3 regions of the Paeniglutamicibacter antarcticus genome follow, and region 3 is predicted to be linked to each of the others. Evidence: predicted binding sites of a transcription regulator. Region 3 holds the regulator's gene; each other region holds the start of a gene.

Region 1 (4,171 bases), on a different contig from region 3:
GCCTCGGTGAGCTGCCCGCCTTCCTCGTAGCCGACGTAACCCGGAGGAGCACCGACCAACCGGGACACCGAGTGCTTCTCCGAGTATTCACTCATATCGATTCGAACCATGGCGCGTTCGTCGTCGAAGAGGAAATCCGCCAATGCCTTGGCCAGCTCGGTCTTGCCCACGCCCGTTGGGCCCAGGAACATGAAAGAGCCCGTTGGCCGGTCGGGGTCCGAGATCCCTGCCCGGGCCCTGCGCACGGCATCTGACACCGTGGCAACGGCCTTTTTCTGGCCGATCAACCGGTGGCCTAAGAAGCTTTCCATCTCTAGGAGCTTCTGGCTTTCGCCCTGCAGCATCCGGCCTGCAGGAATCCCGGTCCAGGCGGAAATAACCTCGGCGATACCGTCGGCAGTGACTTCCTCGGCAACCATCAGGTCCTCGGTTCCGGCAGAGGCCTCGGCCTGGGCCGCGTCCTCCATGTCCTTTTCCAAGGCAGGGATTTCACCGTAGAGCAGGCGCGAGGCACTCTCCAGGTCACCTTCGCGTTGCAGCTTCTCGGCGCGGGAACGCAGCTCATCCAGACTGACCTTGAGATCGCCGACGCGGTTCAGGCCTGCTTTCTCCGCTTCCCAGCGGGCGTTCAGGCCATCCAGCTCCTCTTTCTTGTCCGCCATGTCAGCACGCAACACCTCGAGGCGCTCGCGAGACCCTGGGTCGGTTTCCCCGGCCAGAGCGAGTTCTTCCATGGTCAGCCGGTCCACCGAGCGGCGCAGCTGGTCGATTTCCTCGGGTGCGGAGTCGATCTCCATGCGCAGCCGGCTGGCAGCTTCGTCGACCAGGTCAATGGCCTTGTCCGGAAGCTGGCGCCCTGAGATGTAGCGGTTCGACAGGGTCGCTGCCGCCACCAGGGCAGAGTCGGAAATCGTCACCTTGTGGTGTGCCTCATAGCGTTCCTTCAGCCCGCGCAGGATTGCAATAGTGTCATCCACGCTGGGTTCCCCGACGTAGACCTGGGCGAAGCGGCGCTCTAGGGCCGGATCCTTCTCAATATTCTCGCGGTATTCATCCAGCGTGGTGGCACCGATCAGGCGCAACTCACCACGGGCCAGCATGGGCTTGAGCATGTTCCCGGCATCCATGGCGCCTTCGGAGGCGCCGGCGCCCACAACCGTGTGGATCTCATCGATGAACGTGACGATTTGTCCATCCGAAGCCTTGATCTCCTCCAGGACGGCCTTGAGCCGCTCCTCGAACTCACCACGGTACTTGGCCCCGGCAATCATTGCTCCGAGGTCCAAGGCGATCAAGGACTTGCCACGCAGTGATTCAGGGACGTCCCCAGCCACCATCCGTTGCGCCAGGCCCTCGACAACCGCTGTCTTACCCACCCCGGGATCACCAATGAGCACCGGGTTGTTCTTGGTACGGCGTGAAAGGACCTGCACCAAGCGGCGGATCTCGGCATCTCTGCCGATCACGGGATCGAGCTTGCCCGAACGGGCGATGGCCGTCATATCGGTGCCGAACTTCTCCAGGGCCTCAAACGTGTTCTCGGGATCCGGGTTGTTGACCTTGCGATCCCCACGGATTCCGGGAAGCGCGCTGTCCAGCGCCTTCCTCGTCGCACCGGAGTCGCGGAGCGCCTTGCCGGCGGCACCGGTGTCTTCACTGAGCCCGAGCAACAGGTGCTCGGTGGAAACGTAGCTATCGCCCATCGAGCCGGCTGCCTGCTGTGCGGAACTAATAACTTGCAGGATGCCGCGGGAATACTGGGCCTGGGCCACGCTGTCCCCCGAGGAGGCCGGCAGGGCCTTGATAGCGGCACTGGCTTGGGCCGACACTTGCTCGGGATCAATTCCGGCTGCCTTCAACAGAGCAACCGCGACGGATTCACGCTGATCGACCAGCGCCTTGAGCAAGTGCGCGGGTTCCACTTGCGGGTTGCCTGCGGTTGAAGCGTTCATTCCCGAAGCGGAAAGCGCCTCTTGGCTTTTGGTAGTGAACTTAGTATCCACGCTCGTCCTTTCAAAGTAGGGAGACTACTCAAACTTGAGTCTACCTAACTCAACTTTGAAATGCATAGGCCTATTCCCGTCGCGCAGGGGGTTTCTGTTTTCAGTTTTTAATCCTCTCGTTCGGTATCCGCGCGTACAGCCGGTAGCTTGCTCTTAGTGCCACCTCGGCACATCCCAAAAAACACCGTTCCAGCCCCTGCCCACGTACCGGTTGCCCCGGCTTTCGTAATACGGTGAGAACAAGAGATGAACGGAGCTAACGCGATGACACCGGGCGCGCCCGCCGGGCACCGCGAGAAACAGCATTGAAGCAGGCCGAGGGATTCACCTGGGACATCGCTGCATCGACCAGCAAAACTCCTCGTCACCGCAGTGGAACCACGTTTCAAGGGTCGACGCCGACTTCACTGCCCGGATCCTCATGCGTGGTGCAGGTATCCTGACCATCGGATCCCTGTTTCTGGGGCAACTCCTGCCGTCGGAACCACCAACGACAACGACGTGGCAAGAAGCCATTTTGATCTCCGTGTTGGCAGCCTTTGGGGCGCTCCTTGTCATTCTTGGGCCGCGGTGGCTCAGGACGACAGCCAAAGTTGGCGAGAATGACATTCTGCTATCCTCCGCAGGCATACGAGCACGGTTGCCCCTGGAAGCGGTTGGGACTGTCACGGACTCCCATTTTCCCAGTGGGGGCTACGGATACCGCTACCTAGGCAAAGGCCACCGCGGGTTCATCAGTGGAGGGGCGCAAGTCGACATCGGCATGAGGGACGGCCGCGAGTACACCGCTAGCGTCCAATCCACAGACGAATTTCGCTCGGCCGTATTCGGTGCCAAGGCTCGAATCCAACAGTCGCCTGGCTGGTACCAACACCTTTGAAGCCTTAGCAGCCAACCACGCAGCTGTGCAGTGCCTGAAAGGACCCTTGCCTGAGAAACTTGCCGCTGGTTCGTGGAAGACACGTATCCATGGCGTGCCCGGAGCTGGAGGAACGCCGTAGTCGCAAAATGGGTCCGCCATTGACGTAAACGGGCTACCGAGGCTCCAATGCATCGCGGTTGCTTCTCTTTTGGTAGCGCTGTGACCACTTGCTCAGCACGAAAGTGACGAGAAGTCCGACGCCGAGGGCCACAATCCAGCGAAGCAGCATCGGAACGTCAGGGTTCGTACCCAGACCGATATTGACACCAAGAACAACCAGCGCAGCCAGAAAGACGATCAGGTACTGTTTCATTTCCATCAGGGTGTCAGCCCGGGGACGCACATGACAAGTACGGCCTCCGGGGACGATGAAGCAGATCGTCGTGGAGGTCTGCCACGCGAAAGGCGATTGATGAAGATTCGAATTGATCCCGTTCATCGACGTGGTTACCGTATGAAACCCTCAGGCCCGTCTCGGAGAGTCTTTGCTCAACGAGCGCACCATGGTTGTTTTCGTTGACCACGGCCCGGCTTTGCGCAGGAGCGATGATGCGCAGCAAATGCCCTGAGGCCAGCCTTGGCGGGATAGTGAACTCCATGTCCCGACGATAGCGAGGATGCGCTCTCACTGGTTCTCGCCGAGCTGTGCCAGCAACAGAAATCAGTGGAATCGCAGTCCATGTTCGCTCGGAGCCCGGTGACCAGGGCTTGTAGCTTGTGAAGGCCCTGGAACGTACCGGTCCCACTGGGCAGCGTGCTCTGGTGATGATCCCGATGGTGATGCAGTGGATCAACGGGTGAGCTGAAGTTGGATGGCCAAAGCCCCGACGGTTGCGGCACTTGGGCGTTATCGTAGTCGTATGAGTAGTGAACAAGTGCCCGGTGGAGTAGTCCACAAGTTGCCAGAGGACCTGCGCACGGCTCTCCTTGCCAACGACTTGGTGCTTGCTGCCTGGAACGACATTTCTCCGTTGGCTCGCAACGAATTCATTTGTTGGGTCCAGGACGCCAAACAGGACACGACCCGAGAGCGCCGGATTCGCCGGACCCAGGAGGAGCTCGAGGAGGGCAAGCGCCGGCCCTGCTGCTGGCCGGGCTGCAAGCACCGCGAGCGCAACGGGTAACAGGTCAATGACATGTGAAGGTCCATGAGCCTTCCCGAATGCACTTTCGGAGCCGGATCCTTGGCGGCAGGGCCGACGTCGCCCGCGCAGCCATCAGCCTCGCGTGGTTGCCTCCAAAAAAC
Region 2 (4,171 bases), on a different contig from region 3:
AGACTCGGAGCTTCAGGCCGAGACTACAATCAGTCTCTCCCAACTGGATGGGAAGGTGGTCATGGCGCATGAATCCGGTGAAGTTCGCCGACAAGAGGCGCGCCTGCGGATAGCCTCCGAATCAGCTGGAATCCACGTCCACTGGGTTTTCAGGAAATTCGCCCAACACAGTGTCCTGATCGCCGGCTTGGCGGATGCCGATGCCGTACTGACCACTGCGCCGTCGGCCCGCATCAACTTCCCCGGCTGGACTTGGCGCCCGATGGAGAATACGAAAACGCCGGGACAAGACCTGACGGTCCAAACCTGGGCGTCTTGGAAGCCAAGCACTCCTCCCGTCACGGCAGGATTCGTCAAAATCCTTGCTGAAACCGGTTCGCCGTGGCTGGTACACGGGGCTGATCCGCACGTTGATGATCAATAGTGGCTTGACGGTGCAACCGGCCAGCGTAGCTTCCTGAATGAGTGGCCTTGCTCTGGTGCGATCATACTGTCAGTGCACTCCACGGGCTATATAGCGTTTTGGGTCCTTGCCAGCTGGAGCACCACAGGCCTTGAAGCCTGTCGGGCTTGCTAACTGCCACAAACTCTCAGTTTGCGCTCGACAGGAAACCATCACCAAAAGTTTAGTCTCCGAAAAACCCGAGGTCGCCAGCAAGGAAGCGCGTGCCAAGTACACCGAGTTCCGCGAGATCTTCAAGGTCTCAGGTGACGTCCTGTTCCTGGCCCCGGGATGCAGCAAACCATTCCAGCCTGCCCAACGAACGCCGTTGACATCGGACCCTAGCCCGATAGCAACTCAGCATGAAATCACCAACTAGTAGGCACCATCAGCCACTTCATCGATCGCATGAGCGGGTGCAGCTCCCAAACACACCCTCTCCTCGCGCTGTCCCACTTCGCTACGCCAAGCCAGAGAGGGATCGTGGCTTCCTGAGAAACACCACTTCGTGCTTGCTCTTGCGAAGCCCAAGGGCCTAGGGGATGGTCAAACCCAGCACAGCTGGCTCCGGAGTCGACGATGGACAGTGGATTTAGTTCATCAGCTCCACTCCTGAGCAGCCAACAACGATCTTTGAGTCCATGCACCGTACTACAGCGGCACCATCATTTCCTGGTGCCACTGACGAAAAAGACGTGGGATCCAAGCAATGCTTGCATCCCACGTCCTTGGTGAACAACCCCGCCACTCAAGGGTGGGATTGAACGTAACTGCTAGGAGGAGAAGTCCTAGATCGCTGAGGCGATCCAGATAACTAGGGCTACGGCAACAAGAACGCCGACGATGGTCCATACAAGGCTGCTTCCACGCATGTGGCTAACTTCCGTTCTCTTCGTTGTTACTTCTTCTTTCGTTTTCAGAAGAAGATACTTTCCCTACCGTCAAGTAGCCGCGAGTGGCCCTTACTGCGGGGAATTATTGACCGGCGCGTCGGATCGCATTATTCCAGGGCATTGAGGCACCGCCGGACCCGAGCCAAGATGGTGCGAACAGCCGAACTGCGCGTTCGTTAAGGGTGCCCATAGTTTGCGGGCCGTCTGTTTCTCGACAGCAGCTCCCTTTTCCTGCCCTGTAAGCCTCGCCGGCACACTCGGCGCGGACATGACGGACGTTTACCCTTGCCGCTGGTGGCGAACAAGGAACCATTGGAGACGGGGCAGGGAATATTTTGTTGACTACGTCGTTAACTTGAGTCAAAGACACTCAAGTATCCACAGGAGGAAACATGCCTGCACTCTTTGGCTCATCCGGTTCCGGTAACGGTTCTTTCGAAGATTTCCTGGCCCGCTACCTTCAAGGCCAGCGCAGCAGTCGATTTGGACGGCCCGTCGACATCACCCGGTTGCTGAGCCGCCAAACCCATGAGGTACTGGCTCGTGCCGCACAATTCGCCGTCGAACACGGCCACACCGATATTGATGCGCTTCACCTTTTGCGGGTGATGCTCGAGACCGAGCCTACCAACGGTGCCTTGCGCCGCTCCGGAGCCGACGCCGACGCCATTGCCCGCGACGCCGAGCAACGCCTTCCCGAAACCGGGCCACAACGCACCGATTCGGCCCCTGCATTGACACAATCAACCCAACGCGCACTGCTGGATGCCTACCAAGTCGCCCGCGCCTTCGGCTCCACCTATATCGATCCCGAACACCTGTTCCTGGCGTTCGTGCTGAACACCGAAGCACCCGCCGGCCAGGTCCTGGGCGCTGCCGGAGTCACTCCGCAGTCCCTGCAGTCCGCGGTCGAGGGTGCCCAGGAAGCTGCGAAGAGCCGCCCCGCCGGCGCCCCGGCACCGTCGTCGAATACCGGAACCCAATCCATCAAGGGCGAGACCCCCATGCTGGACAAGTTCGGCATGGACCTGACCGCCCGGGCCGCGGAGGACAAACTGGACCCGGTGATCGGCCGCACCAAAGAGATCGAACAGACCATCGAGATCCTGGCACGACGCACCAAGAACAATCCGGTATTGATCGGAGAGGCAGGGGTCGGCAAGACAGCCGTCGTGGAAGGCCTGGCGCGCGCCATCGTCGCCGGGGAGATCCCCGAACAACTGCGCGGCAAACGCGTTATTGGGCTTGATCTGGCGGCCATGGTCGCCGGGACCCGCTACCGCGGCGACTTCGAGGAACGGCTCACCCAGATCATGGACGAGATTGCCGCCCAGGACGGAAACGTGATCGTCTTCATCGACGAGCTGCACACCGTTGTCGGCGCCGGAGGCGGAGGGGACGGCTCCATGGACGCAAGCAACATCCTCAAGCCCCGGCTCGCCCGCGGTGAACTGCACCTGGTCGGTGCCACCACGCTGGCCGAATACCGCAAGGTGGAGAAGGACCCCGCCCTTGAGCGCAGGTTCCAGCCGGTGACCATCGGTGAACCGTCGATCCAGGACGCCGTCGCGATCCTGCATGGGCTCAAGGACCGCTACGCCCAGCACCACCAGGTGAGCTACACCGATGCTGCCATCCGAGCCGCGGTAGAGATGTCCGCGCGATACGTGACGGACCGGTTCCTGCCGGACAAGGCCATCGACCTGATCGATACGGCCGGTGCCCGCCTGAGCCTCAAGCACGGACCCGGTGCAGACACCGAATCCCTGGTGACCCGCATTGCGGAACTGGGTGTTTCAAAGGACCAAGCAGTGGCCGAGGAACGCTACGAGGATGCCTCGAAGTTGCGTGATGAGGCCGAGGAGGTTTCCGCCCGCTTGGCGGAGATCGAAGACGGCACGGCACAAAGCGCCCCGGCGATAGTCGACGAAACCGAGATCGCCGAGGTCATTGCCCGAGCCACCGGCATCCCCGCAGTCCGGCTTACCGAGGATGACAAGGAACGCCTGGCACGACTCGAGGAGGAACTGCACGAGCGGGTCATTGGCCAGCACGACGCGGTTTCCGCCGTTGCCAAGGCGGTGCGCCGCTCAAGGACGGGACTGGGCGACGAGAACCGCCCGGTCGGCAGCTTCCTCTTCTTGGGTCCCACCGGCGTGGGCAAGACCGAACTGGCCAAGGCCCTGGCCGCATCACTCTTCGGCAACCAGTCCGCGATGGTCCGGTTCGACATGAGCGAGTTCGGCGAGCGCCACACGGTCTCGCGCCTAATCGGAGCCCCTCCGGGCTACGTCGGCTACGACGAGGCCGGGCAACTGACAGAGGCTGTGCGCCGGCGGCCCTACTCGGTGGTGCTGCTGGACGAAGTGGAGAAGGCACACCCTGATGTGTTCAACCTGCTTTTGCAGGTGCTCGATGACGGCCGCCTCACCGACGGACAAGGACGCACCGTCGATTTCCGAAACACCGTCATCATCATGACCTCCAACCTCGGTTCGGAGTTCCTGGCCAGCCGCGGCGCCCCGTTGGGCTTCTCCGGAGAGTCCGGTACCGGTACCGAGCGCGAACTACGTGCCAAGGTAATGGGCCGGTTGCGCGAGACAATGCGCCCCGAATTCCTGAACCGGATCGACGAGACGGTGCTCTTCCGCAAGCTTGGACAGGAACAGTTGCGCGAGATCGTGCGGCTGCAGCTGCAGCGTACCGAAGCCCGACTCACCGCCCACGGGCTGGCCTTGGAAGTCGATGGGTTGGCGGTGGACTGGATCGCGGCCGAAGGCCACGAACCCGAGTTCGGCGCCCGCCCTTTGCGCCGGGTGATCCAGCGCGAGCTCGA
Region 3 (4,171 bases):
AGATCGCACACGTGATCCTCGTCGGCGGATCCACCCGTATGCCAGCCGTTGCCGAGCTGGTCAAGGAATTGGCCGGCAAGGAAGCCAACAAGGGCGTGAACCCGGATGAGGTCGTCGCCGTTGGCGCCGCATTGCAGGCCGGCGTGCTCAAGGGCGAGCGCAAGGACGTCCTGCTCATCGACGTCACCCCGCTGTCCCTGGGCATCGAGACCAAGGGCGGAGTGATGACCAAGCTGATCGAGCGCAACACCGCGATCCCGACCAAGCGCTCTGAGACCTTCACCACCGCCGATGACAACCAGCCTTCGGTATCCATCCAGGTCTTCCAGGGCGAACGCGAGTTCACCCGAGACAACAAGAACCTGGGCACCTTCGAGTTGACCGGCATTGCCCCGGCGCCTCGCGGCATCCCGCAGGTCGAGGTCACCTTTGACATCGATGCCAACGGCATCGTCCATGTTTCGGCCAAGGACAAGGGCACGGGAGTCGAGCAGTCGATGACCATCACCGGTGGTTCCTCGCTGTCCAAGGAAGACATCGACCGCATGGTCCAGGAAGCAGAAGAGCACGCCGAAGAGGACAAGGCCCGCCGCGAGGCAGCTGAGACCCGCAACGCCGCCGAGCAGGCGGCCTACTCGGTCGACAAGCTCATCAAGGACAACGATGACAAGCTGCCCGAGGAGGTCAAGACCGAGGTCCAGGCCGACGTCGATGCACTGAAGGCCGCCCTCGAGCAGCAGGACAACGACGACGAGGTCAAGGCGGCGTTCGATAAGCTGCAGACCTCGCAGACCAAGCTCGGCGAAGCCATCTACTCGCAGGCACAGTCCGAGTCCGAGGCCGCCGAAGGCGAGCCGGCTCCGGAAGCCGAAGAAGACATTGTCGACGCCGAGGTCATTGACGAAGACGAAAAGAAGTAGGGAGGCGCATCAACCATGTCAGAGCAAACACCCGAGGAGGGTTCCTCCAACGAAGAGGTAACCCCCGTGGATGAAGCACATGACTCGGGCGACGCGTTGAGCCAGGCCGAGGCCATTCTCAACGAGGTTGGTACCGAGGTCGACGAGGAAGCCCCGGCAAACGAGAAGGAAACCGAGCTGCGCAACGACCTGTTGCGTCTGCAGGCCGAGTACGTCAACTACCGCAGGCGCGTCGAGCGCGACCGCGATGTTGCCCGCGAAGTCGCAGTGCAGTCGGTCTTCAACAACCTGCTGCCGGTGCTCGATGACATCGACGCGGCCCGGGCCCACGGGGATTTGACCGATGGTCCCTTCGCTGCGATCGCCAACAAGCTCGACAGCGTGCTTGAAGGCCTTGGCCTGGAGCGCATCGCCGACGCCGGTGTGGAGTTCGATCCGAACATCCACGAGGCGTTGCTGCAACAGCCGCACGCCGAGATCCCGGCGGACCACGTGGCCCAAGTGCTGCGCACCGGGTTCAAGAAGGGTGATCGCATCCTTCGCGCCGCCCAGGTGATTGTTTCCCTCGGGGAATAAGCACCAAGGGCAAGAACTGCAGAAATGCATGTATTGCACCACCAATGTGCGGCGGATCGCCGGTTCCTCGAAGGGAATCGAGGCGGACCGCCGCACACTTGGTGGAACACCCCCACAGTTTTCTCCCCGCCGCGAAGATCCGGCCGGTGAGGCTCCACGATTTTTACAACAAGAAGGAGGCGCCTGATGGCAAGTCAGGACTGGGTCGAAAAGGATTTCTACGCCACCCTTGGCGTCTCCAAGGATGCCAGCGATGCGGACATCAAGAAGGCGTACCGGAAGATGGCACGCAAGTACCACCCGGACACCAACTCAGGTGACCCCAAGGCCGAAAGCAAGTTCAAGGACATCACCGAGGCCAATTCCGTACTCTCGGATCCCGAGGACCGCCAACAATACGACGCGATCCGTGCAATGGGCGGCGGCGCGCGTTTCAGCGCCGGCGGCCAGGGCGGACCGCAGGGCGGTGGCGGCGGTTTCGAGGACGTGTTCTCCAACCTCTTTGGTCAAGGTGGAGGCGGGGGCGGATCCCGGCACGGCGGCGGGCAGGTGCCACCGGAATTCGCCGACCTCTTCGGCGGAGGAGGGGGAGGCTTCGGGGGCTTCGGCCAGCAGGCCCCGCGCAAGGGCGCGGACCGCACGGCCAGCACCACGATTTCGTTTGGCGGTTCCATGAAGGGAACCACCATCGGCCTGAGAGAGGCCAACGGCGAAGTCATCGATGTCCGGATCCCCGCCGGAATCAAGGACGGGCAGTCGGTTCGGGTCCGCGGCAAGGGTTCGCCAGGTGGCGCCGGGACCGGGGACTTGATCGTCAAGGTGGCCGTCAAAGCGCACCCGGTCTTCGCTCGCGAGGACAACAACATCCGGATCCACGTCCCGGTCACCTTTGACGAGGCAACCCTGGGCGGAGAAATCCAGGTGCCGACGCTCACCGGGGAATCCGTGAAGATGAAGGTTCCCGCCGGTTCGGCGAACGGGCGGACACTGCGGCTGAAGGGACGCGGGGTCAAGACCTCCAAGGTCACCGGCGACCTGCTGGTCACCCTCGAGGTGGTTGTCCCGCAGAACCTCTCCAAGGAGGCCAAGGCCGCCATCGAGGCATTCGCCGAGGCGACCAAGTCCGAGAACCCGCGCGAGACCTTGATGGCGCGCGCAAAGCTCTAGTGCCCGGGGGGCGCGGGGTGTTTGGCGCGCACGATGTGTTAGCTACGGTGGAACGAACGCTGGAAAGGCAGGGATCATGGGCAACGACCGACAAAGGCCGATCTTCGTCATTTCGATTGCGGCCGAACTAGCCGACATGCACCCCCAGACGCTGCGCCAATATGACCGTTTGGGCTTGGTCTCGCCCTCACGCCAGGGCGGCAAGCATCGTCGTTACTCGGAACACGACGTGGATCTGCTGCGCGAGATCCAGTCGCTGTCCAAGGACGGGGTTTCGCTGGAAGGCATCCGCCGCATCATGGAGCTGGAAAACCAGGTAGCTGCGTTGCGCGTACGGGTCGGCGAACTCAGCCACGAGGTTTTCGCGCTGCGCAGCGCCCACCAAGCTGCCGGCCAGGGCAGGATATTTGCCGCCGGCAGCACCGGGGACGTTGTCTCGATGGCGCGTGGCCAGCGTCCGCGCGGGCGCAGCCAAGCGGTTGTCGTGTGGAAGCCCCGCAGCAAGTAGCCGCCGACAACACCGTTCGAGGAGGACCGCATGGCGCCCGCCGGGGACTATGCCCAACTTTCTGAATCAGCGCACCGCCGATTTGAGGCGTTGTGTGCGATTCGCGGCAAGCTGCGCGCCACCCACCGCCAGGCGCTGGACGGAACGGCCCATGCGCTCAGACGCGGATCCATGGACCCGGCCATCCCGGCCCGCCACCTCCTCTACCTCGAGCTATCGAACCGCGAACCGTTGGCTGCCGTTGCCGTGGGCGACTTGGACACCGCCACCCACGTGACCTTCCAGCTATCGGGAACAGGAATCCGTGCCCGCAATGCCCTCTGGGGTAGCGTGCGTGAGGCCGGCCAGCTCTACCTTGAACAGCAGAAGGTTGGGATCGCCGCCCCGGCTGTGGTGGCCTGGCTCGGATATCCCGCACCCAACCTTGCCAGCGCCTTGCTCGGTGTTGCTGCCCGCAAGGGACTGCACAAGCTGGGCCAGGACCTGGGTGACTTCCTCCGGCTCCGTCCCGACCGACCCCATCTGGCACTCGAGGCCCACTCCTACTCGGCGGCGATTGCCGCCCGGGTCCTTGATGCCGAATCCGGATACGCGATGAGGGTGCAGTCGGTGGCAACGATAGGCTCAGCCGGGATTCCCCGGTATCTTTGCGATGCACCGGAACGGTTGGGCGTACCAATCGGGCACGTGTACGAGGCTGTGGCGCCGGGGGACCACCTGGCATGCCTTGGCCGGGTGCTTTCGGGACGCAAGCCGTTTACGGGACGGGAATTCGCGGTAGGCGCCAGGCCGGAGCTTGGCTTGTCGGCGGTCACCGGACACAACACCTCGCAGTTTCGCGCCGATGCGGCACCCGGTGCTCGTGGCTATCGGGATCCGGGAACCCTTTGCCTGCGCAACCTAGCGTTGATCACGACCGGGCAGGAACCGCTGGGTTAAAAGCCGGGTGTGGTGCCGGGCAATGCCCGAAACCACCCCGGAGCGACAGATTTCTAGCTGA

Evidence for each region. The regulator HspR, encoded in region 3, represses chaperone genes until heat shock. The targets are predictions, from matches to a motif close to AAGTTGAGTCNNNNNGACTCAACTT.
Region 1: clpB (ATP-dependent chaperone ClpB) is a predicted target of HspR. The motif match lies at 2,035-2,059, and genes of this name have one in related genera.
Region 2: ABEA12_RS16760 (ATP-dependent Clp protease ATP-binding subunit) is a predicted target of HspR. The motif match lies at 1,688-1,712, and genes of this name have one in related genera.

What each region holds. Positions count from the first base shown of each region.
Region 1 is NZ_BAABLK010000034.1:316,570-320,740, forward strand. Features, by position in the region: gene clpB (ATP-dependent chaperone ClpB) at 1-2,003, opposite strand, end outside; gene ABEA12_RS13065 (GtrA domain-containing protein) at 3,038-3,364, opposite strand; gene ABEA12_RS13070 (YdeI/OmpD-associated family protein) at 3,786-4,049, shown strand.
Region 2 is NZ_BAABLK010000090.1:33,172-37,342, forward strand. Features, by position in the region: gene ABEA12_RS16755 (LysR family transcriptional regulator) at 1-424, shown strand, start outside; gene ABEA12_RS16760 (ATP-dependent Clp protease ATP-binding subunit) at 1,728-4,171, shown strand, end outside.
Region 3 is NZ_BAABLK010000036.1:6,678-10,848, reverse strand. Features, by position in the region: gene dnaK (molecular chaperone DnaK) at 1-920, shown strand, start outside; gene ABEA12_RS13670 (nucleotide exchange factor GrpE) at 936-1,496, shown strand; gene ABEA12_RS13665 (DnaJ C-terminal domain-containing protein) at 1,683-2,663, shown strand; gene ABEA12_RS13660 (heat shock protein transcriptional repressor HspR) at 2,740-3,171, shown strand; gene ABEA12_RS13655 (alpha/beta hydrolase) at 3,202-4,110, shown strand; gene trmB (tRNA (guanosine(46)-N7)-methyltransferase TrmB) at 4,164-4,171, opposite strand, start outside.